DNA from 3 places in the Microbulbifer sp. MCCC 1A16149 genome. Region 2 is predicted to be linked to each of the others. Evidence: predicted binding sites of a transcription regulator. Region 2 holds the regulator's gene; each other region holds the start of a gene.

Region 1 (9,747 bases), 1.7 Mb from region 2:
CAGCGGCAAACGCCTCGACTGACAGGCCGACTACACTTTCGGCCTGAATCACGGAATCAGACATTCAGGCCGGAGGTGGAACCTTGACTCCCAACGTACTGCGCAAAAAAATCATCAGCAGCTCGCTGTTTTCCTTTCTATCCCTGTTGGCCCTCGCGCCGTTGACCCCTCTCAGCCAGGCTGAAACAGCGACAACCGCCAAATCCCAGGTACTCCAGCCATTTACCGCCACCTACAAAGCCGAATTCAGCGGCTTTGGGGTAACCGCAGAGCGCAAACTCAGTGGCTCTCCTACCAGCTGGCGGCTGGATTTTTCCGCCCACTCCATGTTTGCCAAAATCGAGGAGTACTCCCGCTTCGCCCAACAGGGGCAGCGTCTGGTACCACAACACTACGATTACCAGAAATCCGGCCTCGGCAAGGATCGCCACACAGCGCTGAGTTTTGAAGATGGCGCCAGCCGCGTGGTCAATGTTTACGACAAATCTCACAGCATCGAAAAGGCGCCCGCCAATATCCAGGACAAAATCAGTTATCAGTTGCAGCTGGCAATGGATGTCGCCAACGGCAAAACACCACTGAAGTACCAGGTAGCCGACGGCAAGAGGGTTCGTGAATACGAGTTTCGTGTGGCGGGCAAAGAGACAGTGAAAACGCCCATGGGCGCGGTGGAAACCATCAAGGTGCAGCGTGTCCGTGAAGAGGACGCGGAGCGCGTCACCAATATCTGGTTCGCCCCGCAATGGAATTACGCGCTGGTAAAACTCAAGCAATACGAAGATGGCAAGAGCTACCAGATCACCCTGACGAAACTATCCATTGACGGTCGAGAAGTTAACGTCGATCAATAATTCTTCTGTCAGCCAGCTCACAATTTTTCACGCTCTTCACATCAACCGGTCGCGCTATCCATCAAGGATCGCGACCGCCCGCCACTCGAAAAGCACCGACTAAAAGAAGGTCAAAAAATACCAATCTTCTTTGCAAAAACCTCCCCGAAACAAATCGACAAAAAATTTCATAAATTTTTTTCACACTCTCCAAAAAAAATACGTCAAGCGGTAGATTTTTCCGCTACTCGTCACTATAAAGACGCTCGTTTTAGCAAGTAGGTGAATTTGGCACTGCTAGACTTCGTCTACTAGGAATTTGTTTGCTTTAAACAATTTTTTCCGGAAAAGCTTCTCTGTGAAAAATTGGGCAGTTTTCCCGTTGGCACACAATTCAGCAAATAGAGTGGAAACCCATGACTATCAAAACTCTGCGCAAAGCCGCATTGGCCGCCGCAATCTGTTCCGTATCCGCTGGTACTTTTTCTAGTGGTGCTATGGCAGCGGGCTTTGCCCTTCAGGAATCCAGCACTTCTGGACTGGGCCGCGCCTTTGCCGCGGAAAATGCCATCGGCGATAACGCGGCTATTCTCGCTCGCAACCCGGCGGGTTCCGCGTTGTTTAACGAGATGGCCTTTTCTATTGGTGCTACCTACGTAAATCCTGAAATCGATGCGGCCGGCACCACCGATTACTACCTGCTCACCGCTACAGGCCCGAGCCTCGCGGGTTCCATTTTTGATACCGCAGATGACTACGCAAGTAGCGCCGTGGTACCCAACGCCTATCTTGCAGTGCCCTTTGACGATTGCTGGTCTTTCGGGTTGGCGATGAATACCGACTATGGTCTGGAAACCGACTTCAACAGCAGCTGGCCGGTCACCCACATCGCTGACAAAACCGAACTACTGTCCGTTAATATTGCTCCTTCTGTTGCCTTCGACTGGAACGACCAGTTCAGCATCGGTGTATCCGCGAATATCCTGTATGCGGACGCTACGCTGAAGAGCAAAGTACCTAATAACTTCCTGCTGGACCCACTGGCTGAACAGGTACTGGGTGGCCCTGTTTCAAATGCGCGTATCCTTGATGCCGATGGCGATGACTGGGAATATGGCTGGAGCGTAGGCATGCTGTGGCGCAGCGTAGACGGCCGCACCCATATCGGTGTTTCGTACCAGTCAGAACTGGACCCTGAAATCGAGGCCGACGTAAATTCGGATCTGTTAACCAGTGTCAACACCGGGCTCCCGTTTGACAATGAGCGTGCAAATCTGACGCTCGATCTGCCAGACACGCTCGAACTGGGACTTTACCATCGCTTCCACGATGAATGGGGCGTAGCTCTCGGAGCCATGTGGACAGATTGGGACGATTTCCAACGCCTGGAAGCCTTCTTCCCCCGCCAGCGCGTCAACGGTCAACCCTTCCCGGAATACAACCCGCTAAAAATTAAGGAAGAAAACTTCAAAAGTGGCTGGCGCTACAGCCTCGGGGTTGAATACTACCCCTGTGATGAAGTGACTTGGCGTGTTGGTTACGCCTACGACAACGGCGCCGCTAGAGATGGCTTCAACAACGACGCCATCGCAGAGTCCGCCGCATTCGGCCTGGGCGCTGGCCAGGGTCTGCCGGTAACCTGGCGCACCCTCTCCATCCCCGATGCAGATCGCCAGTGGGTAACTTTCGGTGGTACCTACAAAGTCAACAATCAGCTGAGCATCGACGGTGGTCTGGCTTATCTGTGGGGTGACGATGAACGCATCCAGGAATTCCAGGCACTGCCTCTGACTCCGGATGTTGGGCTTGGCACTTACTTTGACGGCGGTACCACCAACCTGGAAGCCTGGTTGGTAGGCGCCTCTCTAAATTACAGTTTCTGAAACAGGTAACGTCAGAACTTGCTTTCAAACCGGGCCTCAGTGCCCGGTTTTTTTTGCCCACTTGCGCCCGCTTTTAATGCGCATGCACCAAATCACCCCGCCAGTTCGCACCGAAAGCGCCCAGCCCGATTTTCGCCATGCACCAAGATTATTCCGTCGGCACCACATTGGAACCACATTGACGCCGAATCAACACCGCAACGAAGCGATCAAAATCGCACCTCGACACACCTCTGGCGCGCCTTCCCACCTCACTTACTTATCCTGCCGCAGCAGCTAGATCAATGTCAGCCAGGAATACCCCCTTGCCAGGATCTACTCAAAATCTATTGCAAATACAATAAGTTACACCATCGCACCTAACTAGATCTCAACCTTCGTACCGAGTAGATCTCTGCCCATACACGGCCCACGCGTTTATCTCCGGTGAAAAAAGTTGGCATAGAGCCTGCAAAGGCCTCGGTAAGTGCGGAACGAAATTTCCGTAGTGAAATGATTCGCCAATCCCGGCACCTCATTTCCGTTGAACAAGCGGGCAACCTGTCGCCCGAATAACAATCAGACCGGCATCGTACTGCGATGCCCTTGAGCAGAGGCGCTCACCGATCCTGTCCCTGGAGGCAGGTCATCGGTGGGCGTTTTTTTTGGCCAGATTTTTCGAACTAACAAAACTGAAATCTTAAAAAGACCAGGAGCACAATAACCATGCAATGGAAAAAGCCCTTCAAGAAACTTGCCGCTTCGCTGGCACTGGCCGTGGGATTCTCCTCGGGATCAGTTTCAGTCAACGCAGAGGACCTCGGCTACCCGGAAAAAGAAGAGCTGACGTTCGGCTTTATCAAACTCACTGATATGGCTCCCATTGCCGTCGCTTATGAGAAAGGCTTCTTCGAAGACGAGGGCCTGTACGTCACCATCGAAGCCCAGGCCAACTGGAAAGTCCTGCTGGATGGCGTTATCGATGGACGCCTCGATGGCGCGCATATGCTCGCGGGCCAGCCGATCGCTGCCACCATGGGTTTCGGCACCAAGGCCGACATCATCACGCCTTTCTCCATGGACCTGAACGGCAACGGCATCACGGTTTCCAACACCATCTGGGAACAGATGAAGCCGAATATTCCGAAGATGGAAGACGGACGCCCGGTGCACCCGATCAAGGCCGATGCACTCAAGCCTGTGGTGGAAAAATACAAGGCAGATGGCAAGCCGTTCAATATGGGTATGGTGTTCCCGGTATCCACGCACAACTACGAACTGCGCTACTGGCTGGCTGCCGGAGGCATTCACCCCGGCTACTACGCGCCGCACAAGGGAGACATCTCCGGCCAGATCGATGCAGACGCACTGTTGTCTGTCACCCCGCCCCCGCAGATGCCCGCCACTCTCGAGGCCGGCACCATTTACGGCTACTGCGTTGGTGAACCCTGGAACCAGCAGGCGGTGTTCAAGGATATCGGCGTACCGGTAGTTACCGATTACGAAATCTGGAAAGACAACCCGGAAAAAGTATTCGGAATAACCAAAGAGTTCGCCGAGAAGTATCCAAATACCACTGTGCGTATTACCCGCGCCCTGATCCGCGCCGCCATGTGGCTGGACGAAAACAACAACGCAAACCGTCCGGAGGCAGTGAAAATCCTGTCGCAATCCAATTATGTAGGTGCCGACTACGATGTCATCGCCAACAGTATGACCGGCACCTTCGAGTACGAAAAAGGTGACAAGCGCGAAGTACCGGATTTCAATGTTTTCTTCCGCTACAACGCCACTTACCCCTACTACTCCGATGCCATCTGGTATCTCACCCAGATGCGTCGCTGGGGCCAGATTTCCGAAGACAAGCCGGATACCTGGTACAAGGAACTCGCCTCCAAGGTCTATCGCCCGGATATCTACGAGGCCGCCGCCAAGTCTTTGATCGCTGAGAAGCTGGCCAAGCCGGAACAGTTCCCCGACTTTGCCACCGAAGACGGCTTCCGCGATCCGCAGACTCACTTTATTGACGGCATCGTCTACAACGGCCAGAAACCCAACGAGTATATCGACAAGTTTTCTATCGGTCTGAAGTCTGGCCAGAAGCTCTGATCAACCTAGAGCGAACCGGGCTCGCCAGCCGGGTCCCGGTTCGCATCGAAAGATAACAATCAAAAGTCATTTGAAAACTCAACGAATACACTCATTCAGAGTGCCGAGGTAACAGAAGATGAACACCACTACTGTGAACACCGGAAAGTTTTATGGTTTCAGGTTGCCGCAACTGAACAGTGTTTGGCTGAGTAATGCCATTCGCCTGGTGGCGTTGCCGCTGGCTGGCATCCTTGCCTTTCTGCTTCTGTGGTCTGTCACCGCACAAAAGATCGATACCTCTCTGGGCAAGTTCCCCGGCCCCTCTGCAGTGATGGAACAGTTCGATGCGCTCTACAGTGAACACCAGCGCTCGCGAGAAAAGGAGCACGCCTTCTACGAACGCCAGGAAGTCCGCAATGCAAAGCGTGTTGCCGAAGACCCCTCTTATGTTCCCAAAATCCGCGACTATACCGGCAAGGAAACCTTTATTGACCAGATCTTTACCAGCCTGATCACGGTCATGAGCGGGTTCCTGTTAGCCGTTGCCATTGCCATTCCATTGGGGATTGCGGTCGGCCTGAGTAAAACCCTGAACAGTGCTGTGAACCCAATCGTTCAGATCTTCAAGCCGGTGTCGCCGCTAGCCTGGTTGCCATTAGTGACCATGGTGGTTTCCGCCGTGTACACCACCCCGGAGCCAATGGTGGCCAAATCATTCCTCAACTCAATGATTACTGTGACCCTGTGTTGCCTGTGGCCCATGGTGATCAATACAGCCGTAGGCGTTGCTGGCATTGATAACGACCTGGTGAATGTGAGCAAGGTACTGCGTCTGCCGGCACTGCGACATGTCCAGAAAATTGTACTGCCTGCCTCGGTACCGATGATTTTCACCGGTATGCGCCTTTCTCTGGGCGTGGCCTGGATGGTACTGATCGCGGCGGAAATGCTTGCACAAAACCCGGGGCTCGGAAAATTTGTCTGGGATGAATTTCAGAACGGTAGCTCCGATTCACTCGCGCGCATTATGGCCGCGGTACTGGTGATCGGATTTATTGGCTTTCTGCTGGACCGCGGCATGTTGGCACTACAGAAACTGGTTTCCTGGGACAACTCCGCCGCGCAATAACGGAGCGAACAGAAAGCGTAGGCATAGAGAAACCAGCACAGTTACCGAATTAAATTTGTGGAGATCGAGACAATGAGTGTACTTCTGGATATCAGTCATATCGATATGGAATTCCCTACTCCCAAGGGACCTTTCACTGCCCTTCGGGATGTGGACCTGAAAATTCAGCAGGGTGAATTCGTATCCCTGATCGGTCATTCCGGCTGCGGTAAATCCACCGTGCTGAATGTGGTTGCGGGGCTCTATCAGGCAACCCGTGGTGGCGTCATTCTTAATGGCAAGGAAGTGACCGAACCCGGCCCGGAGCGTGCTGTGGTTTTCCAGAACCACTCTTTACTGCCCTGGCTCACGGCGTACGAAAATGTCGAACTGGCGGTAAAGCAGGTATTCGGCCGTAGTAAATCCAAAGCAGAGACGCGCCAGTGGATCGAACACAACCTGGAACTGGTACATATGAGTCACGCCATGCACAAGCGTCCCGGGGAAATCAGCGGTGGTATGAAGCAGCGCGTCGGCATCGCCCGCGCACTCGCGATGCAGCCCAAGGTGCTGCTGATGGATGAACCATTCGGCGCGCTGGATGCACTGACCCGTGCACATATGCAGGATTCCCTGATGGAGATCCAGGCCGAGCTGAATAACACCGTGATCATGATTACCCACGACGTGGACGAAGCAGTCTTGCTCTCTGACCGCATCGTGATGATGACCAATGGCCCCGCCGCTACTATCGGCGAAATCCTTGACGTAAACCTCGAGCGACCACGGCATCGACTGGAGCTGGCCGATGACCAGCTTTACAACCAGTACCGGGCCAAAGTTCTGAAGTTCCTGCACGAACGTCACAGTAAACCCGATGTGCCGACAACAAAGTCCAAACCCCAGAAAACCGAAACTTCTTCCTCCGCGACGTCAAAAAACAAAACGAGCGTACCGGAAACTGTTGATAACGCAGCCTGAATTACCGCATAAAATAGCAAACCGAATTACCTGAGCGACAGTGGGTCAACGCTGTCGACAGGGGCCCCTGCGCCCAAAAAACTGAGCAGGGGGCGAAAGGAACTACACGATTCTCTGAAAAAGGAAAACAACATGAAAAGCCAGAACCTTCTGACAAACGCTCTCCAATCCGCAGTTCAACGCCGAACACTCGCACTCGCTGTTAGCACCCTGAGTGTCGCAACGGTAACCGCACCCGCCTTTGCGCAGGAAATGACGGAAACCGAAGCGCCCGCAGTAACCAGCTTCGGCGAAGCCCTCGCCCAGGGTGAAGCCACTCTCGGCTTCCGTGCGCGTACCGAGATGGTCGACGTAGATGGTAACGATGTGGACTTAACCAGCCTTCAGACGCGGCTCACTTATTCTTCTGCCACTTATCAGGGCTTCAGCACTCTGATCGAAATGGACGACGTTACGCATATCACCGATTTTGAAGGTGGCATCGGCGACCCCGAAGGAACCGAAGTCAACCAGGCTTATCTGGCCTACACCACTGGTGCCACCACGTTTAAATACGGACGTCAGCGAATTCTGTTGGACAACCAACGTTTTGTTGGCGGTGTCGGTTTCCGCCAGAACGAACAGACGTACGACGGATTTAGTGCAAGTAATACCAGCATTGCCGACACCACCCTGTTCCTGGCACACGTACACAACGTCAATCGTATCTTCGGTGAAGACAGTCCCATTGGTGACCACACCAATGACACCTATCTACTGAATGCAAAATACGCAGGCCTGTCCGCCGGTGCCCTGAGTGGCTACGCCTACCTGATTGACAATGAGGATGCCGCGGCTTTCTCCACCGATACCTACGGTGTCCGCTTCGCCGGTAGTCAGGAAGCCCTGAGCTATGCGCTGGAATATGCTACCCAGTCTTCTGCGGCCAACAACCCGGCAGATTACGACGCCGATTACCTGCTGGCTGAAGGCGCTTACAAACTTGGTGCAGTGACACTCGCAGCGGGCTACGAGCTGCTGGGCGCGGATGGTGCAGATGGACAATTCATTACTCCCCTGGCGACGCTGCATAAGTTCCAGGGTTGGAGCGATAAATTTCTCGGCGGCGGCACCGGCAATATTGTCGGCGGTATTGAAGATGTTTACCTGACGGTCGGCACCAGTCTGGGCGGCGTCAAGTTTGCACTCAACTATCACCAGCTCAGTTCTGATGACAGCGGCGTATCCGGCATGGACAAGCTCGGCAGCGAAGCCGGGTTTCTGGTTGCAGGCAAACTCGCCGGGGTCAATCTCAGCATGAAGTACAGCAACTACACCGCAGATGACTTCAGCGTTGACACCAACAAGCTCTGGCTCACTGCGGCAGCGCAATTCTGATCCTGCTCACAGGATACACAGAAGTACCCCAACCCACTCGTTGAGTCTTACCCGGCCGCAAGGCCGGGGATTTTTCCCTCCCATTTTCAATTTCAGGAATGTAAAGATGAAACACACCTTTGCCCTGATACTGCTGTTTCTACTGCTTCCGTTGAACATGGCTGTTGCCGCTGAAGACACCCCATCGGTAACCCCCGGGTTCAATATGGGCGATGCCATCAATATCGCCGGTCGCCAACGGATGCTCTCCCAGCGAATCACCCAATCCTATATCCTCAGAGGCATACAGCCAGAAGCCGAAAAGCACCAGCAGGTGTTCGAGCGCTCGATGGCGGAATTTGAACGCAATCTGAATCAGCTTGCGGCGTTCGAAGCCGCTGCACCGGTGCGCAGTACGCTCAAACTGGTACAGCAGGAGTGGCAGGATTTTTCAGCGATCGCGCGGCAACCGGTGAGTAAATTTACCGCCGCGGAGCTGTTCCAACGCAGCAATACCCTGCTCCCCGCAGCGCATGCGTATGTAATGCGTCTGCAAGCGCTGGCCCACCACAGCAGTGCCGAGCTGGTAAATGTCTCCGGGCGGCAACGCATGCTTTCCCAGCGCATTGCCAAAAACTACGTGGCGCAATTCTGGGGAGTAGCGGGCAGCGATGGCAGCAAGCTGTTATACGAGGATCTTGCTGAATTCGAGCAGATGCTGGCGTTTTTAATGGACAGCCCGCTGAATACCCCGGAAATTACCCGCAACCTGCTCAAAACCCGGGGACACCTGAGTTATGCCAGCCGCGGGTTTGACGGAGAGATGCATATGTCAGAGGCGCGCCAGATTCATGTGATAACCGGCACCACCGATATCATGCTGCGCAATATGAATGTGATTACCGGACAGTACGCGGAACTATTGAATGCCGTGGAGCTGGCGGCGCGCTGATAACTGATCTGCGCCGAATAACGTGCCGCCGCAATAAGGGGCTCCCACCTGAGCCCCTAAAAAGTTACTTCTGACCACAAACCGGGCAAGCGCTGTTTACCGGTAGAGCCAGTGCCCGCCACTCGAGACTCTCAGCCTCGAATAGCTGCAACCGATTCAGGCTGGACAACGGCAGGCCGACCAGCAGCTTGATCGCTTCCAGTGCCTGAGCACTGCCCATCATCCCCAGCGCTGGCCCGATCACACCCACGGTGGAACAGTTCTCCACTTCCGGCAGATCGCTATCGCGCAGCTGTGGCGGGAACAGGCAGGCGTAGCAGGGGCCGCCCTCCGCGCGGAAATCAAAGCTTACCAGCTGTCCGGAAAAGCCGCGCACCGAGGCCATTACCACCGGCACCCGCAGTTCCCGGCAGACGCGGTTGATGACGTGACGGATATCCAGGTTATCGGTGCAATCCAGCACCAGGTCGATTCCCAGCTCGGGTAATTGCGCCGTCAACCACGCCGTATCCGCCATCTGGCAGTGGGCATGAACCCGGATTTCGGGGTTGGCCGCCATCAATTGCT
Region 2 (9,747 bases):
GACGGACACGATGTCCGTGTCCATCAGGCCGCCGGCGGTTTCCTCGTCGTAGGCCAGTACGCTTTCCACCCGCTGGCGGTCGTGCTCGCTCATGGCGGAGAGCACTTCCCCCATTACCCGTTCGGGTAACTGCTGGAGAATGTCGGCCACATCGTCCGCATCCAGCCCCTCCATGATGGCCACCATTTCTTCGGTGTCCATAGTGGCGAGAATCTGGCTCTGTACATCGTCAGTGAGTTCCTGCAGGACCTCACCTTCTACTTCGCGGTCGATCAGCTCCCACAGAACCCGGCGAATACGCGGCGGGGAGCTTTCCAGCAATTGCGCAATGCTCTGGGGGGACAGGGAGTGCAACATACGCTGCACTTCGCGCCCGGTGCCGCTATCCAGCGCTGCATACAGCTCGCCGAGCTGATTCTGGGCGCGGAATTTGAAGTCGGCATTGACGGGTTTAGGCACAGAGTTACCTGCTGACTGCGAGCACTTTGAGGGGCGGTATTATACCGGGTGAAGGGCGGAGAGTGGCTACTCGTCCTATTCGCCTTCACCGAACCGGTCGTTGATCAGTGCACAAATAGTCTCGTGTGCGAGGTCTTCGTCGCGGCCGCAAATCTCCAGCTCTAGCTCCACGCCTTTACCTGCGGCCAGTAGCATCAGCGCCATCACACTCTTGCCATCGACGGCCTTGCCCTGGCAGTGCACTTTGACTTCGGAAGAGAAGCGCGCGCTGGTCTGGGCAAACTTGCTGGCGGCGCGGGCGTGTAGCCCGAGCTTGTTGATGATGGTGATGCGGCTTTTTTGCATGGACGGTTTTCTTCCGGGGGGAGCGGGGCTCGTTACTTCTGTTGTTCGCGATGGCGAATCTGGATGTTTTCAAACTGGCTGGCAAAGGTTTTGGCCAGCTGTTCCACCATATACACGGAGCGATGACGGCCGCCGGTACAGCCGATGGAGACCGAGGTGTAGCTGCGGTTGCTCTGTTGATAAGAGGGTAGCCAGCGCTCGAGGAAGCTGGTGATATCCCGCTGCATGTCCTCGGTTTCCTGGTGTGAGCGCAGGAATTCCGCCACCTCCGGATCCTGACCGGTCTTATTGCGCAACTCGGCGACCCAGTAAGGATTGGGCAGGCAGCGCAGATCGAAAACCAGATCCGCATCCACCGGCACACCGTGCTTGAAGCCGAAGGACTGGAACAGGATGGCCATGCCGGGGGAGTCTTTACCCACAACGCGGGATTTCACCTGATCGCGCAACTGATGCAGGCTGAGACTGCTGGTATCGATAACCAGGTCTGCCATGGCTGCGAGGGGCGCGAGCAGCTCTTTCTCGCGGTTGAGCGCCTCAAGCAAGTGGGTGCGGCTGTCGCTCAGGGGGTGTTTGCGGCGGGTCTCACTGAATCGCTGTACCAGCACCGGGGAGCGCGCATCCAGATAGATGACGTCACAGTCAATTCCGCTCTCGCGCAGATCGTTGATGACCTTGGGCGCCTGGCGTACGTCGTGCCACAAATTGCGCGCATCGATACCGAGCGCCAGCTGGGTATTTTCCTGGGGGGGCTGATCTGTTACCCGGCGGATGAGTTCCGGCAACAGGCTCGCGGGGAGGTTATCGATGCAGTTGAAACCCACATCTTCCAGCAATTGCAGTGCGGAGCTTTTACCGGAGCCGGAGCGGCCGCTGATTATGACCAGGCGCATGAAACAAGCACTCCTTGCTGATTCCGGGCGCTTTGCTGCGCGACCGGAATGGCTAACTTGGGCTGGTCATCCGGCGACGGAAACTTGCCGGATGCGTGCGTTGGCTATTATGCCGCGGCGGCGCTGTTGATTGCCAGTGCGTACAGCTCGTCACTGGTGCTGGCTTCGCGGAGTTTTTCACGCACCCGGCTGTCGCTGAATAGCGCGGCGATCTGCGCCAGGGTCTCGAGGTGCTCCTGTTCCGAGTCCTCTGGCACTAACAGGGCAAACAGAAGGTCCACAGGCTGGCGGTCGATGGCATCAAAGTCCACCGCAGGGGAGGTTGTGCACAGCACACCAATGGGCTTTTCACAGCCGGGCAGGCGGCAGTGCGGGATGGCAACACCCTCACCAATACCGGTGGAGCCGAGGCGCTCCCGGGCTACCAGCTGGTTGAAAACGGTATCGGAATCCAGATCGGGGTATTGTTCTGAAATCGCCTGGGCGATGTTGAGTAATAGCTTTTTCTTGCTACTCCCCGCCAGGTGGCAAAGGCTCAGGCGGGGAGAGAGTAGTGCGTCCAATGTCATAACTTACTGATGATCTAGCGGTACAGGCCAGCCGGTAACCTGATTGTGTTACGACTAGCGGTGACTGCGTAACTTTTCTTTGTGTTTCAGCAGCTGCCGGTCGAGTTTGTCGGCGAGAGAATCAATCGCCGCGTACATATCTTCCGATTCCGAATCTGCAAACACATCCTTGCCATTCACGTGAACCCGCGCTTCGGCTTTCTGGATGAGTTTGTCGACGGAAAGTATGACCTGTGTATTGGTGATCAGGTCGTGGTGGCGGGAGAGCTTGTCCAGTTTGGTCAGGCAGTAATCGCGAATGGCCGGAGTTACGTCAACATGATGGCCACTGATATTGATCTGCATGGATTTCTCCTCATCGGGTGCAACACAATTTGGCAGCACCCCCGCACAGGGCGGCAACCCTACTAGGAAGTGCGCCAGAATGGAAGGATACACTCAATGTCGGTGCATTGGTCGCTCAGAAAATGATCGCGGGAGGGTTGCAGTGCCCCGGCTTTGTGACCTGACTGGTTAAACCAGTCGTTTTCGCTCGCTGGAGGAGGGGATTCCCATGGATTCCCGGTATTTCGCCACCGTGCGTCGGGCCACCTTGATTCCCTGTGAATCCAGCTCCTGGGTGATCTTGTTGTCCGACAGGGGCTTGCGCGGCTGCTCGGCGTCGATCAGCTTGCGGATCAGTGCGCGGATGGCAGTAGATGAGGCATCCTCGCCGGAGTCGGTGCTGACATGGCTCGAGAAGAAGTACTTGAGCTCGAACACACCGCGTGGGGTGAGCATGTACTTCTGGGTGGTTACCCGGGAAATGGTGGATTCGTGCATGCCGATGGTTTCGGCAATGTTCGCCAGCACCATGGGTTTCATGGCCTCCGGTCCCAGTTCGAAAAATCCCTGCTGCTTTTCCACGATACAGCTGGCGACCTTGAGCAGGGTCTCGTGGCGGCTCTGCAGACTTTTCAGGAACCAGCGCGCCTCCTGCAGGTTGTCGCGCAGGTAGTTGTTCTCGCTGGAGTTGTCGGCGCGCTTGATCAGCGATGCATAGGCGTCGTTGATGCGTAGCTTGGGCGTTGTTTCGGGGTTAAGTTCCACCACCCAGCGCTGCTGTCTACGGCTCACGATGACGTCCGGCACCACATACTGGGGCTCTTCGCCGCCAAAAGCCTCGCCGGGGTAGGGCGTGAGGGTCTGGATCAGGCGCATGACTTCGCCCAGCTGGGATTCGCTGAGGCGGGTGCGGCGGCTCAGTTGGCGAAAGTCCCGTTTCCCCAGCAGGTCCAGGTGTTGGTCCACCACGATCAATGCCTGGGGCAACCACGGTGTTTCCGTCGGTTGTTGGCGCAGCTGAAGCAGCAGGCTCTCGCGCAGGTCACGGGCGCCACAGCCCACCGGCTCAAACTGCTGGATGGTTTTCAGGACCGCGAGAACCTCGTCGATTTCGACTTCGAGGGCCTCGGCCATTTCGTCCAGGTCTGAATCCAGGAAACCGTTGGGGGCAATGGCGTCGATCAGTGACTCGCCGATCAGCTTGTCGCCATCGGTTAGCGGAGTGAGATTGAGCTGCCACAGCAGGTGATCCTGCAGGCTCTCGGATACCGCGTTGCGGTGTTCGAGGGCGAAGTCTTCCCCGTCGCCGCCGGTGTAGCTGCCGCCGGTATAGATGTCGTCCCAGCGGGTATCCACCGGTAGGTCATCCGGGATCTCGCTGTTCCAGTCGCCATCGGCAGTGGACTCGTTCTTGGCCTCGAGGGCGCTCTCGCGCTCGGCGGCTTCGCGCTCCTGGCCTTCGGAGCTGGCGGGGGTGTTCTGATCCTGGTGTGTCTCGCCGGCGTGCTCGTCAAAGTCCGATTCCAGTAGCGGATTGCTGTCGAGCGCCGACTGGATTTCCTGTTGCAGGTCCAGGGTCGACAGCTGCAGCAGGCGAATGGCCTGTTGCAGCTGGGGCGTCATCGTCAGCTGGGTACCGAGTTTTAACTGGAGTGACTGCTTCATAAGGGGGTATGCCGGCAGAATTATCTGGCGTTGGTGCGCTGTACAGAATCTGTATCTGTTACGGCGGCGTAAAGCTCATTTCCTGCAGACTACCCCGGGGCAAATCGGAACACAAGAGGCAGGTTAAGCAATAAGTGTGCCGAAACGACTTTTGCTTCTGGTTGTGCCGGTATTATTTGTGATGGCTGTCTAGGATTGCGGGGGATTGAGCAGATGGATCCCCCGGATTTGGGTCAAATGGTGAACTCGTGTCCCAGATATACGTCTTTCACCTGCTTGTTCGCAGCGACGTCTTTGGGGTTGCCTGAGGCGATAATATGCCCTTCGCTGACGATGTAGGCGGTTTCGCAGATATCCAGGGTCTCGCGCACGTTGTGATCGGTGATCAGCACGCCGATACCTCGATCCCTCAGGTGGCGGATGATTTGCTGGATGTCATTGACCGAGATGGGGTCTACCCCGGCGAAAGGTTCGTCGAGCAGGACGAAGGCGGGGTTGGTGGCGAGTGCGCGCGCAATCTCGACGCGACGGCGCTCACCGCCGGACAGGGCCATACCCAGGCTGTCTCGGATGTGGGTGATATGGAATTCTTCCAGCAGTGCTTCCAGCTGCTGCTGGCGCTGGCTGCGGTTCAGGTCCTTGCGCGTCTCGAGGATGGCAAGGATGTTGTCGGCTACCGACAGGCGACGGAATACCGAGGCTTCCTGCGGCAGGTAGCCGATACCTTTGCGTGCGCGGCCATGCATCGAGTAGCCGGTAATGTCTTCATCGTCGATCAGCACCTGCCCGGCATCCGCTTGGACCAGGCCGGCGATCATGTAAAAGCAGGTAGTCTTGCCGGCACCGTTGGGGCCGAGCAGGCCGACGACCTGACCGCTGGAAACGCTCACGGAAACGTCCTGAACGACTTTGCGTTTCTTGTACTGCTTGGCGAGGTGTAACGCTTTGAGCGTCGGCATGTTGCAATCCGGTATCTGTAGGGCCGCTGTGGGCGGTCCGCTTGTTGAATATTGTGTGTCGGGCTGGCGGCGCTTACTGGTCGTTTTGTGCCGGTTTGGATTCCGGTTTCCAGATCATTTCTACCCGCTTCTGTTCTGACTGTCCCTGGGCTTGCATTTGCTCGCTATTGAGGTCGTAGTCGATGCGCTCGGCAGACAGGGTGTTGCCATCGCGGTCGACAAACGCTTCTCCGGTGAGTTGCAGGGCGTCGCTGCTGACCAGAAATTCGATGCGTTTGGCGCGCGCCTTGACCGGGGTGGTGCTTTCCTCAACCTGCTGCTGGAAGTGTGCAGGCTTGCCGGTGGCAACCACCTTGTTGATTTCACCTTTGGTATTGCCGTGCACCTCTACGCGGTCGGCGCGGATCTGCAGGGAGCCCTGGCTGATCACCACGTTGCCGCTGTACACCGACAGATTCTTGCTGCGATTGGCTTCCAGTTTGTCCGCGGAAACCTTGACCGGTTGTTCCCGGTCATTGGGCAGGGCCTGACTGTTGGCAGCAAATAGCAGTGTGGCGATCAGTGTCGCACAGGCTGCGCGGGCGATACTGCGCGCCGCAGGGTGGGTCGAGTTATTTGGCTTCATAGCTGCTTTCCACTTCAGACAGGATTTCTACTTTGTCTTTTTTCAGGTCGGCGCGCAGGCCTTTGCCTGTGGTGCGGTTCGGCCCGTCGGTAATGGTAACGCGTTTATTCGTCTCGGCGAATTCTTCGCGCGGCTTGATCGTAATGCTGGGGGTGCGCAGGGTAATACCCGGTTCCGGTAATTCCCGGATCGAGACATCGCCGCGCAGCACCACGCGCTGGCCGTTGTTGTAGGCCACGCCGGAGCGGGATTCCGTGCGCCAGCGGGAATCTTCGCCCTGATAGAACATCATGCGTGGCTCGGTGAGGTCAGCGCGGTCGCGGCGCGCGAACTGGAAAAAGGTTACGCGCTCGGCGTCCACTTCGTAGGCGAGTGTGCCCCCGGCGCTGAAATGGCGCGTGCGGGCGTTCCTGATGATGAGGTCCGCGGCCTTGTTGTGTTCCTGTTGGGTGGGGCGCTTGCCCATCAACTGCTCGGGCGGGCTTTCGGTAAACCACAGCCCGAGGGAGATGAGGGTGACAACAATGACCAGGGGTAGCCAGGTGCGCATTCGTTTTTCGTTTCCTTGAGTGGACAGCCAATTTCAGTTGGCCGCTCATTTAGTCTTCGCTGTGGCCTGTTGGTTCAGGCGATGGCGCTACGGACTACCTGTCGCCGTCGGCGAGGTAGGGTGCCAGTGCCGCGTTGAAGGTGTCCTGAGCATGCATGATCCGGTCGCACACTTCGCGTACCGCACCCATACCCCCGCTCCGCTCGGTGACAAACAGCGCGCGTTCGAGTACCGGTGGTGCCGCATTGGGGACCGCGATCGGGCAGCCCACCCGTGTCATCACTTGCAGGTCTGGATAGTCGTCCCCCATGTAGGCGATGTGCTGCATATCGTAGGGCTCGTTCGCGAACAGCTCCAGAAACGCCGTGTACTTGTCTTCCCGGCCCTGGATCAGACGGGTAATACCCAGGTCGTGCGCGCGCTTTTCCACCAGGGAGCTGCGTCGGCCGGTAATGATGGCCACGGCGACACCGGATTGCTGCAGCATCTTGATGCCGTGGCCATCCAGGGTGTGGAAGGTTTTCAGTTCGTTTCCATGGTTGTCGAAATACAGTCGGCCGTCGGTAAGCACGCCGTCCACGTCGAGGATCAAGTGGCGCACCCGGCTCAGTTTGTCGCGGATGTCCTGTTCTGTGTGCGGTTGCTGCTGGTTCACGGGGTGTCCCTTCTATCTATATAGCTATCGTTTTGTGCAGGTATCTGTACGCCCGGGTGCGAGGCTTGCGAGAGCCGGGTCAGATGACTCCGGCGCGCAAGATGTCGTGCATATGCAGGAGTCCGATGGGGTGGTGTTCAGGATCCTCAACGACCAGTGCCGTGATCTTGTTGTCCTCCATGATACGCAGCGCCTCTGCAGCGAGGGTGTGGGCACTGACCGTTTTGGGGCGGCGGCTCATCACCTGGTCCATGGTGGCGCTATCCAGCTCCTGCTTCTGGTCGATCACCCGGCGCAGGTCACCGTCGGTGAATACCCCCAGCAGCCGGCCATCGCTGTCGACCACGGTTGTCATGCCAAAGCCTTTGCTGGTCATCTCCAGCAGCGCTGTGGAAAGTGGCGTTTCCGGCGCTACCTGGGGTAATTCGTCGCCGGCGTGCATGACATCTTCCACTTTCAGCAGCAACTGGCGACCCAGTGCGCCTCCCGGGTGGGAAAACGCGAAGTCCTCGGCGGTAAAGCCGCGCGCTTCCAGCAGTGCCACCGCGAGTGCATCGCCCATCACCAGGGTGACCGTGGTCGAAGAGGTGGGGGCCAGGTTGAGCGGGCAGGCTTCGGTGTCGACGGCGATGTCGAGGTTCACATCGGCGGATTGCGCCAGCGGTGAGTCCGGCTTGCCGGTCATGCTGATCATGGGGATGCCGAGGCGTTTGAGCAGGGGCAGCAGGGTAAGCACTTCTGCGGAGGAACCAGAGTTGGAAATCGCGATGACCAGGTCCTGGCGGGTGATCATGCCCAGGTCGCCATGGCTCGCCTCGCCCGGATGGACAAAGAAGCTGGGGGTGCCGGTGCTGGCGAGGGTGGCGGCAATCTTGCGGCCTATATGGCCGGACTTGCCCATGCCGGATACGATCACGCGGCCCTTGCAGGACAGGATCAGTTCACATGCCCGTTTGAAATCGTCGCCGATACGGGCTTCCAGGGCAGCCACTGCCTCGGTCTCCATGGAGATGGTGCGGCGTCCGGCCTCAATGATCAGATCTGTTCCCATAGTAAATCTCGCCTGGGTTCGCTGGGGCGGGGCCCGTGAGAGTTGGCCTCGCTGCAGTTCAGTTTAGAGAAGCGTTGTCGTTTCAGGGCGCTGGCTTGTGGCGGTTCTTCTCCGCTGCCCCGTGGGCTGACGTGCTAACCTTTTAATGTCGGTCGCGCCGCAAATATCGTTGCGCAGCTAGACTCGGTAAGCGCTGATGGGATCCTGTTTTGGCCTGACCGCCTGGTTTGCCGATTCATCCCGGCTGCAACCATCGAGCCGGCGGATTGCGGGCGGGGGAGTGCGACCGCTCAGCATGGCGATAGTGACCCAGTGCCGCTTGTCCGAAGCGCCGCCATGGTATAGTTTGCCGCCGCTATTGTCAGCTACCGAGAAAGACCGAACGGGAAATCGGTCACTCCAGCCCACCAGCGAAAAATTTCGGCGTCGCCACGACACTTTTTCTTGTGGCGAGTATCCAAGGGACGAATTGCCAATGGGAGATATTCTGTGAGAACGCCCGCCATGACCATCCAAGCCCGTAAATCTGATCAGCGGATTACCGCCCGCGTTCGGGCATTGTTATCCGTTTTCTTGCTGTGTTGCGTGGCACCATTTGCCTCAGCGTCGCAGAACCCCTACACCGTGATCGAAGGGGTCTCCAACGAGCTGCTGGGCGTGATCCGCAGCGAGGGGAAAAGCGTTAACTCCAACCCGCAAGGGTACTACTCGGCTGTCGATCGGGTACTGGCACCGGTAGTGGATTTCGACTTTATCGCCCGCGGTGTGATGGGTAAGTACGCCAAGCAGGCGACCCCAGCCCAGCGCGCCAAATTTGCCAGTGCTTTCCGTCGCGATCTGGTGGCGACATTTGCCCGGGGTGTTGCCACTTTCGGCAATATGGACGTGAAAGTGCTGAATCCGGGGTCCGCCCCGAGCGGTAATCGGGTCAATGTACTGCAGGAAGTGCGCAGTAAAGAGGGTGTTACCAAGGTCTCTTATACCCTCGTTCGCAATCGCAGTGGTCAGTGGAAGCTGATTAACGTGATTCTGAACGGCGTCAACCTGGGTAAAACCTTCCGCGGCCAGTTCTCTCAGGCCATGCAGACGAACGGCGGCGATATCGACAGAGTCATTGCCAGCTGGTCTGCAGCGGACAAAGTGGGTTGATGTGCCCGAATGCGTGAGAATACGTAAGGGCCCGGCACAGTCGCGAGAATGGCGGCTGCGCCGGGTTACTTATTCCAGTACACTTGCGCGCTTTTAACACGACTGTAAGCCCCATCTATGCAACCAGATCAGATCAAAGCCCTGATTGAAGGGCAAATCCCCGGAAGCCAGGTTGAAGCGTCTTTCGAGGGCAGCCACCTCCAACTGACGGTTATCAGCGAAGCGTTCAATGGCCTGAGCCGGCTCAAGAAGCAGCAGCTGGTGTACGGAGCACTGTCCGAAAAGATCGCCGATGGCACCCTGCACGCCGTGCAGATGAAAACCCTTACGCCCGAAGAAGCCGGCGAATAAATGTAGTCCGGACACAAACCTGGTTTGTGTCCAGTTTTTTGCTCCGCAATGGGAAACCAGATCGAATGGACAAGCTGATTATCGAAGGGGGCAGCCCCATTTCCGGAACGCTAAAAATTTCCGGGGCCAAGAATTCTGCGTTGCCGATTTTG
Region 3 (9,747 bases), 1.9 Mb from region 2:
TATCCAGTTCTAGTCCCAGAGGAGGGGCGCTGAAGCCCGGCTGAGTGGGAGCCGAGGAGTGGCAGCCCTGACAGTGGGTTTCTATCAGATGCATGGGAGCCAGATGCATGGGAGCACCGCCGGATACATCGATTGATTGCTGCGCACCAGTGTCGTTCAGGTCGGTGCTGTTTTTTTGCGTCTGGGCCAGGCCCAGGGCTAGCAGCATGCAACCGACGGCGGCGACCGCGGGAATATGCAGCTTTAACTGTCCGCGGTGGCGGAGATTGAAAAAATGTCGCACATAGGCGCCGAGGGCGACGATAGCCATCAGGGCGAGCCAGTTGAACGGGTGACCGTAAAGAAAAGGGTAGTGATTGCTAAGCATGCAGAATACTACCGGCAGTGTGAAATAATTATTGTGTATCGAGCGATGCTTGGCTGCCAGCATCGGGACCGCGTCGGGTTCCTCGCCGTGGTCCAGCGCGTGGATAAAACCCTTCTGGGCAGGGATAATGCCGAAAAAGACGTTGCCGGCCATAATGCTGGCAAGCAGTGCACCCACTTGCAGGAAGGCCGCGCGATCGCTGAACAGTTGGCTGGAGAGCCAGCAGGCGAGGGCGATGAGCATTATGAGTAGGGCATTGAACACCCGGCGACTGTGCGGGCGCAGGAAACGGAATAGCAGCTCGTAACACAGCAGACCAGCAGCGAGAAACAGAATGCTCATATAGATGGCTAGGGTCGGCGTGGCCAACCACTTGCCCTGTTGCCACAGGTACAGGTCAGCGCGCCCGTAGTAAACCAGTGTCAGCAGTAACGCGCCGCTAATCCAGGTGGTATAGGCCTCCCATTTGAACCAGTGCAGGCGTTCAGGCATCACCGGTGGTGCGAGCTTGTATTTGCTCACCTGGTAGATGCCGCCGCCGTGAAATGCCCACAGGCCACCGGCCAGTCCACGGGCTTTTCCTTCACTATCTGGCGCCTCAAGATTGTTATCGAGCCACACGAAATAAAATGAAGCGCCTATCCAGGCAATGGCGGCAATGGCGTGCAGCATACGCAACAGCAGGTTGAACCAATCGTAGAGCAGGGTTTCCATCTGTGATCTCTTTTATTCCGGTTTGCCATGCGGGCCCGGGTAGGCATGGCTAAATTTCTTAGGGTGCGTGCACGCGTTCGTGATGTTGCGGTTCGTGGCGGGGCGAACATGTGCCCATTTTTGTTTTCATTCCCGCCACCTCTCCTGCCATCTTGCCTGCCACCTTTCCTGCTACATAAGTGCGCTCGATAATGCGTTCGTCCCCCATGGACATGTAGGCAAAAAGCTCCTCGCGAATATCCCGGCAGTGACGTAGCCGCTCGCGCAATAGCGGTTCCCTGTTGCCATTTAGCAGCAGAATATCTGCTTCCTTGCCCGGTGCCAGGTTGCCTATATGCCTTTCCTGGTGCAGGGCGCGGGCAGCGCCAAGTGTGGCCATATAGAAAGCCTCAGCGGCCCCCAGGGGATAGTCTCCGAGCTGACAGACTTTGTAGGCTTCCCCCATGCTCCGCAGTTGACACAGACTGGTGCCGGCGCCCACGTCGGTGGCCAGCGCCACCGGGATTTCGTGCTCGCGCAATTGTTGTAGTTTCAGCAGGCCGCTGCCGAGAAAAAGATTGGACGAGGGGCAGAAGGCCACAGAGGCGCCAGCGTAGGCGATACGGTGTTGTTCTGATTCACTCAGGTGAATGCAGTGGGCGTAGATACTGCGTTCGCCGTGCAGCCCATACAGTTCATAGGTGTTGAGGTAGTCGCTGGCTTCGGGAAAAAGAGAGGCGGTCCAGGTGATTTCATCGAGATTTTCACTCAGGTGCGTCTGTAGCCACAGGTCGGGATAATCCCGTAGTAACTGACCCGCTACCGACAGTTGCTCGCGGCTGGAAGTGCCGGCAAAGCGGGGGGTGACGGCGTAGCCGAGCCGACCGCGTCCATGCCATTTCTCGATCAGCGTGGCAGATTCGCGCAGGGCGCGTTCCGGAGTATCCAGCAGCGCATCTGGGGCGTTGCGGTCCATCAATACTTTACCGGCGATCAGTCGCATGCCAGCGCGCTCGGCGGCCTGGAACAGGTGATCGGTACTGTGGGCGAAGCTGGTGGTAAATACCATGGCGCTGGTGGTTCCGCAGGCGAGCAGGGCATCGATAAAAAATTCGGCGTTTTGCCGGGAAATTTCCTCGTCGGCAAATTGCAGCTCCGCAGGAAAGGTGTATTTGTGTAGCCAGTCCAGCAGTTTTTCGCCGTAGCTGCCCATCACGGCAAGCTGTGGTGCGTGCACATGAGCATCAATAAAGCCGCTGGTGACCAGCGCCTCGGGCCTGTGTTCAGCGGTGCTCAGGTCCAGGCCCTGCTTCTCGGCACGGCGAGCATCTTCAAGCAGGGTGATACGCCCATCCGCGAAGCCGATAACGCCATCCTCGAAATACTCGAGTGCAGTATCCGGCGAGCCGGCGACATCGTCACGAAAGTGCACTATACGACTGCGCAGCAGTGTTTGTTTCAATTCAATATCCTCTCGATACTCTTGTGCTTCAGGCTCAATATCGTTTCGACTTTTCTCAGCTTCCACGGTAGGTGGTGTAGCCGTACTGATTGAGCAGCAGCGGGATATGGTAGTGGCGTGTGCAGTCGGAAATACTGAATTCCAGTGTCGCGCTGGGGAAAAAGCATTCGTCTCCCTGTTGCTGGAACCATGGATGTAGTTGGAATACCAGTGCCCAGTGCGCGGGTGCCAGCTCAAAACCTGTATCCCAGTGAACGACACGGCCATCGCTGTCGGTGTTCGCGATGGCGATCAAGTCACCGGCACAGTAAAGTTCCACGCGGACCCCGGCGGCGGGTTGCCCCCGGTGCAGGTCGAGGATATGGGTGGTGATCGGGGATTTATGCATAGTACTTTCCCTTATTCCTTCGGCACGGCTCGGTTTACGCCGTCAGCAATTTTGTCAGCCGCAGCCGGGTGATTTTTGCCTGTTCACAGGCAGCGTTTTCTATTTCCTGTTCGCGGCTGTTGTCGATACGGGACTTTATCGCGGCAAGCATTTCCTGCGCCGATTTTCCACTGGCGCAGATGATGAAAATAAAACCAAACTTTTCGTAATAGGTGTCGTTAAGACGCTGTAATTCCTCAAGTGTGGCTTCATCGGCGTGCGCAACCTGCCCTTGCTCTGCGCTGGCGAATTTTTCTTTCAGTCGCTGCAGGTCGCCTATCCGCGGATGCGCGGCAAATGCTTCCAGGTAGTCGGTTTCGTGGAGTTTGCTCCAGGCTTTGAATGCACGGTTCTGGATTTGCCCAACACTTCTGGCCGGGCCCAGTTCCAGCAGCCTCTCTGCCCAGCGACTGCAATGACAGCAGTCCAGTAACAGGTCTCGCTGTTGCTCCGGTGCAAGCTGGTTGAATTGCTTGAGCGTGTGCGGTGTCACGATGTTTCTCTCTCATGTACTTTTGTGTTTTTACCACTTGCTGCGAGATCGGTATTCAGGCTCTCGCGCAGGGTTTTCCAGTTGATTCCGGTGGATTTCTGTTCCTCACTGGCGGCGAGCCGGTGTTTTTCCGCGAGCAACTGGGCGGCGATGGAAATGGCCACTTCTGCCGGTTTTTTACCGGGTACGTCTGTTAGACCAACGGGAGAGTAAAAGCTGTCTATCTGCTCCGGTGTAAGGCCATCGCCAGCCAGCCGACGGCGAAAACGCAGTGCTTTGGTGCGTGAGCCGATCATACCCAGATAGGCACAGTCGTCGCGATCCAGCAGGGCGTGAAGCAGCCGGTAGTCCAGGGCGTGATCCTGGGTCAGGACCAGCGCAAAGGCACCGGTATTCATCCGGGATATATGCTCCACCGGGTCTGTGAGGAAATGGTTGTGCACACGGCCGTTTAGATTGTCCTCGAGCGCTATTTCATCCAGCAGTTCCGCTCGGTTGTCGATGCAGTGCAGTTGCCACTCCAGGGGGGCCAATACCGGCAGCAGGGCGCGGGCCACATGGCCGGCACCGAAAATGTGCAGCTGCAGCTCTGCGCCCGCAAAGCATTCGAGCAGTACCGAGACACTGCCGCCACAGCACTGACCGGCGCGAGAGGACAGGGGAAAGTGTTCCAGCAGCTGCCGCTCGCGGCCGTCTTGGATCAGCTCGCGGGCGCGGGTAATTACCTGGAATTCCAGTTGCCCTCCACCCAGTGTGTCAAAGCTGTGACGGGCGTCGATGACCATCTTGGTCCCGCTGTTACGCGGTGCGGATCCCCGGGTACTCAATACGGTCGCCAGTACCCACGGCTGGCCGCGACGGCGACGGTCGGCGGCCGCCTCGAACCAGGGGGTTTTATTGATCACGATGTTGCCTCCGAATAATCTTTCGCTGCGCGTGCGCAGAAGTACACCTGCTCGGGCGTGGCGGGTACGCCGAGAGGAGGGCTGTAGCGATACTCGGCGAGACTGGCGCAGGCATCGCGCAGTGCACACCAGACGGAGATGGCCAGCATCAAAGGCGGCTCGCCCACCGCCTTGGAGCGGTATACCGTCTCTTCCTCATTCGGCCTTTGGAAAAAATCCACGTTAAAGATTTCCGGCACATCGCCGGCAGTGGGAATCTTGTAGTTGGCGGGGCTGTCTGAAATGATCCGCCCCTGATCGTTCCACAGCAGTTCTTCACTGGTGACCCAGCCCATTCCTTGCACAAAGCCGCCTTCCACCTGACCGAGATCGATCGCCGGATTCAGTGAGTCGCCCACATCCTGGAGGATGTCCACCCGTATTACCCGGTACTCGCCGGTGTACAGATCCACCTCCACTTCCGAGACCGCTGCGCCATTGGCGAAGTAGAGGAAGGGGCGGCCGCGTGCGGCGGTGCGGTTGTAGCCGATTTTCGGGGTGCGGTAGAAGCCGGTCGCAGACAGGGACACGCGCTCCATATAGGCGCCTTTCACCAGCTCGGCAAAGGGAATCGCGCGCTCCGTAACCCAGCACTGGTCGTCGCGGATACTGATGCGCTCGATATCGGCACCGTAGGTCTCCGCGGCATATTCCAGCAGGCGCCGCTTCAGGGTATTCACCGCGTTCAGCGCCGCCATGCCGTTCAGGTCTGTGCCGGCGGACGCGGCGGTGGGGGAGGCGTTGGGGACCTGGTCGGTGGCGGTGGCGGCCACCCGCACTCGCTCCAGGTCTACGCCAAATCCCCGCGCGACGATTTGTGCGATCTTGGTGTGCAATCCCTGACCCATTTCGGTGCCACCGTGGCTGACGTGAATACTGCCGTCGGCAAAAATATGCAGTAGCGCACCGGCCTGGTTCAGGTGCTTGGAGGTAAAGGAAATACCGAATTTTACCGGCGTGAGCGCCAGCCCTTTTTTGACCTGCGTACTGGATGCATTGAATGCACGGATCTGTTCGCGGCGCGCGCGGTAGTCGGCCGTCTGTTCCAGTTGCTTGATCAACTGCGGCAACACTTCCTCCTCCAGTGCCTGGCCGTAGGGCGTGGTATTTCTGTCGGCGCTGTACAGGTTGCGCTTGCGGACATCCAGTGGGTCCGCACCCACAGCGCGGGCGATATCGTCCAGCATGGCCTCGGCGGCGAGCATGCCCTGGGGGCCGCCGAAGCCGCGAAACGCGGTGTTGGATACGGTATTGGTGCGGCAGCGGTGGCCGCTGATACGCGCCGTCGAGTAAAAATAAGCGTTGTCTGCATGGAACATGGCGCGGTCGACGACCCCGTCGGACAGGTCGGCGCTGTGGCCGCACAGGCCCGCCAGATCCATTTCTACACCGCGGATAACCCCGCTACTGTCGAAGCCTGCGCGGTACTGGTTCCAGAAGTCGTGGCGTTTGCCGGTTTGTGTCATGTCGTCGCGTCGCGGCATGCGATATTTCACCGGTCGCTGGTTGCGCACCGCGAAAACCGCGGCCATGCACGCCAGCGCGGCGGCCTGGGATTCCTTGCCACCGAAGGCCCCGCCCATACGCCGTACTTCCGCCTGCACCAGATGAAGTGGTACGCCGAGCACCTGAGCCACCAGCTTCTGTACTTCGGCCGGGTGCTGGGACGAACTGTGGACGCGCACACCGCCATCCTCGTTGGGCAGGGCGATACTGATCTGCCCTTCGAGATAGAAATGCTCCTGGCCGCGCAGGTAGAGCTCGCCGTGCAGCTGGTGTTCGGCACTGGCAATGGCGGCACTGGCGTCGCCGGAACTGATCGTATGGCTTGGCAGTACGAACTCCTCCCGCTCAAGTGCTTCCTGCACAGACAGTCGCGCAGGCTGTGCGCGGTAGCGAATTTTTACCAGCTTGCACGCGCGCCGTGCGGCTTCCAGGCTGGTGGCGGCCACCGCCACTACCGGTTGCCCCATATAGTCGACGCGTTCGCCGGCGAGCAGCAAGTCGCCGCTGAATACGGGTGATACATCGGCGCTGCCGGGAATATCCCCCTGCGTGATGACATCCACCACGCCGGGTGCGCGGCGCGCGGCGTCGAGTTCAATACTCTCGATTATCGCGCTGGCGTGCTCGGCACCCACGGTGGCCAGGTGCAGCATATCCGGCCACTCGGGGATGTCGTCCAGGTACTGTGCGCGACCAGTAACGTGTTTGTAGGCCGACTCGTGGGCGATAGACGTGGGCTTGTGTGCACTTTCCGTTTGCACGCGCTCCAGTGCTTTTGGCAGCTTACGCATGGAGCGCCTCCGATGCGTGGCTCCTGGACCGTTCGCTATTCAACGCGTGCCAGGCACTGCGCAGCAGGTTCTGTGCGATCTGCAACCGGTAGTCGGCACTGGCGCGGACATCGCCAATGGGCTTTAGAGATTCTGCGACAGCGGCCAGTGCAGCGTGGAGCGCGCTTTCATCCTGTCTGTTAGACCCGAGAAGTTCTGATTCGGCAGTGGTGACTCGCACCGGGGTGGCCGCCATGCCTCCGAAGGCAATGCGCACCTCGGTAAACTCGTCGCCGTATTCGCGGGCCCCGGTGCGCAAACGGATGGCCGCCATTACTGCGGAGATATCGTCCTCGCGCCGCTTACTGACTTTATAAACCCGGTGGAAATCATTCACAGCCCTGGCGGGGAAACTGATCTCGGCCAGGTATTCCCCGATTTCCAGTGCCGTTTCCTTGTAGCCTCGATAGAAATCCAACAGGGGCAGTTGGCGCTCGTCACCGCGGTTGTCCGCCAGGGTAATGCTGGCGTCCAGCGCTAATAGCAGTGGTGGCAGGTCGGCAATGGGCGAGGCATTGGCGATATTGCCGCCCAGGGTGCCGCGGTTGCGGATCTGGCGCGAACCAATGCGTTCAAACAGGGCGCTGATACTGCGGGAGCGACCGGCAAAGAATGTTTCCAGCTCGCGATAAGTCAACGCCGCGCCCAGGTGAATCACACCGTCGCGCTCTTCGATACGGTGCAGCTCCTTTACACCGGACAGATCGATCATTTTGCGAATGGGCTGGCACTGCTGGGTGACTTCCAGTAACAGGTCAGTGCCTCCGGCGATCAGGCGAGCATCTGGATGCAGGGCCAGTCCCTGTTCTAGTTCTTTGCGGCTCTGTGGCTGGAGGTAATCCGCTGGCGCGTCTGTGTCGGCGATACTGGCCAGTTGTTCGATTTGCGTCTGTGCGTCGAGACGGTGCGCTTCGTCAGGCGCTTGCACCATTTTCAGGCCTGCATCGACGATGGGGCGATAGCCGGTGCAGCGGCAGAGGTTACCGGAGATGGCTTCACACACCTGCGCGCGGTCCGCCTGCGCATATTCGCCCGCAAGCAATTGCTGGTGCAGGCCCGCCAGCGACATGACAAAGCCCGGTGTGCAGAAACCACATTGGGAACCGTGGTTGTCCAGCATTTCCTGTTGCGCAGGGTGTAGTTTTCCACCATTGGCCAGGGCCTCAATGGTGACAAGGTGGCGGCGGTTGGCAGCAGCGACGGGGGTAATACAGGCGTTAACAGTGCTGTAGTGGATACGCCCGTTGTCCAGCTCTCCCAGCAATACCGTGCAGGCACCACAGTCGCCGGAAGCGCAGCCCTCTTTGGTGCCGCACAGGCGTTTGGACTCCCGCAGATAGCGCAGTAGCGTGGTATCCGCAGCGGGTGCGGTTTCCTCGACAAGATCGTGATTCAGGACAAATTTCAACAGAGGCTCCAGCAGCTTTTTTTACCGAATCCGGAAGACTTGCATCCGATAGATACTGCTCAAGCAAAAAGCTGGCCAACTGGACAGGTTTTAATGGGGTGACCTTATTCTTTCTATCTGGAGGCCTCTGGCACGCAAGTTGCGTTAATGGGGCGGCGCTAGGTAATCTTGTCGCAATGGACAACTTCGGGGATTCTTTCAGGGACTTTACGGCAATGGTTGATAACAATGGCTGACAGCTCGGCAGAAACAAAAAGAACCTATCGTCGCGGAAAGATCCGTGACCAGAACCTGGAGCGGATACTCGGGGCGGCGCGAGAGGAGTTCGTACTCAAGGGATTCGCCGGGGCGAGTATTCAGGCCATTGCGGACCGCGCAGGTTTGCCCAAGGCCAATGTGCACTATTACTTTAAAACCAAGTCGAATCTCTATGTCGCGGTGCTGGAGGAAATTGTTGTCCTCTGGAACGACCACTTCGATGAGCTGCGCGCGGAGGATGATCCGGCCGAGGTACTCGACCGTTTTATTCGCCGCAAAGTGGAGCTTTCTTATACCCACCCGCAGTCTTCCAAGCTGTTTGCGATGGAAATCATTCAGGGGGCACCGCACTTGCGGGACTATTTACGCAATGATTTGCGTCCCTGGATGAGAAAAAAGGCGGAGGTGATTGAAGCCTGGGTCGCTGCCGGGAAAATGGCACCGGTGGACCCCTATCACCTGATTTTTCTGATCTGGTCTTCCACGCAGCATTACGCGGATTTCGAGGCGCAGGTGCTGACCATTCTCAACCGCGCTGAATACGAGCGGTCGATGATCGACCGCATCGCAGACTTTCTCAGCCGCTCCATCCTCGCCGGAGTAGGGCTGGAAGCCCCCCGCTGATCAGCTTTGGTTGAGAGTCTGGGTAAATAGGTTAAAGGCTCGCTCGGCGTCGGTTTCACGGCAGATTTTTACCGCCGGGTTGTCACCGCCAGTGCGGGTAATGCCACTTTTCTCCGCATCCAGGTGTCGCCGCTCGGCGCCACTGTAGGTGATATTGGGGATTGAGCGTAGGGATGATGGTTGCCAGGGAGATCCGGTTTCCAGGCTGACGGTAACCGGTGCCATGTCTCCTTGGCAGAAGGCCGGGTCCAGTGCCACCAGTGCCGCCAGTACGTCCCAGAAATAGTATTCCCCGGATTCGATAAACCAGTCGTTGTCATCCAACACCGCATCCCAGAACTGCGCAGCCGGGGTTTTCGCAACCGCTTTGAAGTCGCGGGCGAATGCCTCGGTTACTTTCACCTGATTGGTGACATCCAGACCGACGACTTCAATGGGCAGTCCGGAGGCGAAAACCTGGGCCGCGGCTTCTGGGTCGACAAAAATATTCCATTCCGCTTTTGTATTTGGGTGGTTGTCGGTAAACCCGGGCACGATGATATTGCCCGGGGCCTCAAAGGCGCCGCCCATGATGACCAGACGCTGGACCTTATCGGTATCTGCTGGGTATTTTTCGAGCCACTGGGCGATGTTGGTCAGACTCCCGGTGGCTACCAATACGACTTGTTGATCGCTGTCGGCCAGGGTGGTGTGTATGACATCCACTGCGTGCTTTTCAGTGGCGGTGCGGGTGCT

The links. The regulator sigma-54, encoded in region 2, starts transcription at its own class of promoters, with help from an activator protein. The targets are predictions, from matches to a motif close to TGGCACANNNNTTGCNNT.
Region 1: the regulator sigma-54 is predicted to act here: its motif matches at 3,151-3,168, upstream of ACONT6_RS11295 (CmpA/NrtA family ABC transporter substrate-binding protein).
Region 3: the regulator sigma-54 is predicted to act here: its motif matches at 8,191-8,208, upstream of xdhA (xanthine dehydrogenase small subunit).

Annotation. Positions count from the first base shown of each region.
Region 1 covers NZ_CP185959.1:2,670,733-2,680,479, forward strand. Annotated here, with positions in the region: gene purN (phosphoribosylglycinamide formyltransferase) at 1-22, shown strand, start outside; gene ACONT6_RS11285 (DUF3108 domain-containing protein) at 84-851, shown strand; gene ACONT6_RS11290 (OmpP1/FadL family transporter) at 1,247-2,713, shown strand; gene ACONT6_RS11295 (CmpA/NrtA family ABC transporter substrate-binding protein) at 3,419-4,801, shown strand; gene ACONT6_RS11300 (ABC transporter permease) at 4,920-5,912, shown strand; gene ACONT6_RS11305 (ABC transporter ATP-binding protein) at 5,985-6,872, shown strand; gene ACONT6_RS11310 (alginate export family protein) at 7,005-8,249, shown strand; gene ACONT6_RS11315 (type IV pili methyl-accepting chemotaxis transducer N-terminal domain-containing protein) at 8,356-9,180, shown strand; gene ACONT6_RS11320 (HesA/MoeB/ThiF family protein) at 9,245-9,747, opposite strand, start outside.
Region 2 covers NZ_CP185959.1:1,004,651-1,014,397, forward strand. Annotated here, with positions in the region: gene mgtE (magnesium transporter) at 1-459, opposite strand, end outside; gene ACONT6_RS04080 (HPr family phosphocarrier protein) at 535-804, opposite strand; gene rapZ (RNase adapter RapZ) at 837-1,697, opposite strand; gene ptsN (PTS IIA-like nitrogen regulatory protein PtsN) at 1,805-2,266, opposite strand; gene hpf (ribosome hibernation-promoting factor, HPF/YfiA family) at 2,321-2,611, opposite strand; gene ACONT6_RS04100 (RNA polymerase factor sigma-54) at 2,780-4,255, opposite strand; gene lptB (LPS export ABC transporter ATP-binding protein) at 4,489-5,214, opposite strand; gene lptA (lipopolysaccharide transport periplasmic protein LptA) at 5,288-5,839, opposite strand; gene lptC (LPS export ABC transporter periplasmic protein LptC) at 5,826-6,389, opposite strand; gene ACONT6_RS04120 (KdsC family phosphatase) at 6,484-7,044, opposite strand; gene ACONT6_RS04125 (KpsF/GutQ family sugar-phosphate isomerase) at 7,124-8,095, opposite strand; gene ACONT6_RS04130 (MlaC/ttg2D family ABC transporter substrate-binding protein) at 8,681-9,244, shown strand; gene ACONT6_RS04135 (BolA family protein) at 9,362-9,595, shown strand; gene murA (UDP-N-acetylglucosamine 1-carboxyvinyltransferase) at 9,661-9,747, shown strand, end outside.
Region 3 covers NZ_CP185959.1:2,900,997-2,910,743, reverse strand. Annotated here, with positions in the region: gene ACONT6_RS12285 (urate hydroxylase PuuD) at 1-1,081, opposite strand, end outside; gene guaD (guanine deaminase) at 1,140-2,522, opposite strand; gene uraH (hydroxyisourate hydrolase) at 2,578-2,910, opposite strand; gene uraD (2-oxo-4-hydroxy-4-carboxy-5-ureidoimidazoline decarboxylase) at 2,945-3,442, opposite strand; gene xdhC (xanthine dehydrogenase accessory protein XdhC) at 3,439-4,347, opposite strand; gene xdhB (xanthine dehydrogenase molybdopterin binding subunit) at 4,344-6,683, opposite strand; gene xdhA (xanthine dehydrogenase small subunit) at 6,676-8,130, opposite strand; gene ACONT6_RS12250 (TetR/AcrR family transcriptional regulator) at 8,359-9,012, shown strand; gene ACONT6_RS12245 (nucleoside hydrolase) at 9,013-9,747, opposite strand, start outside.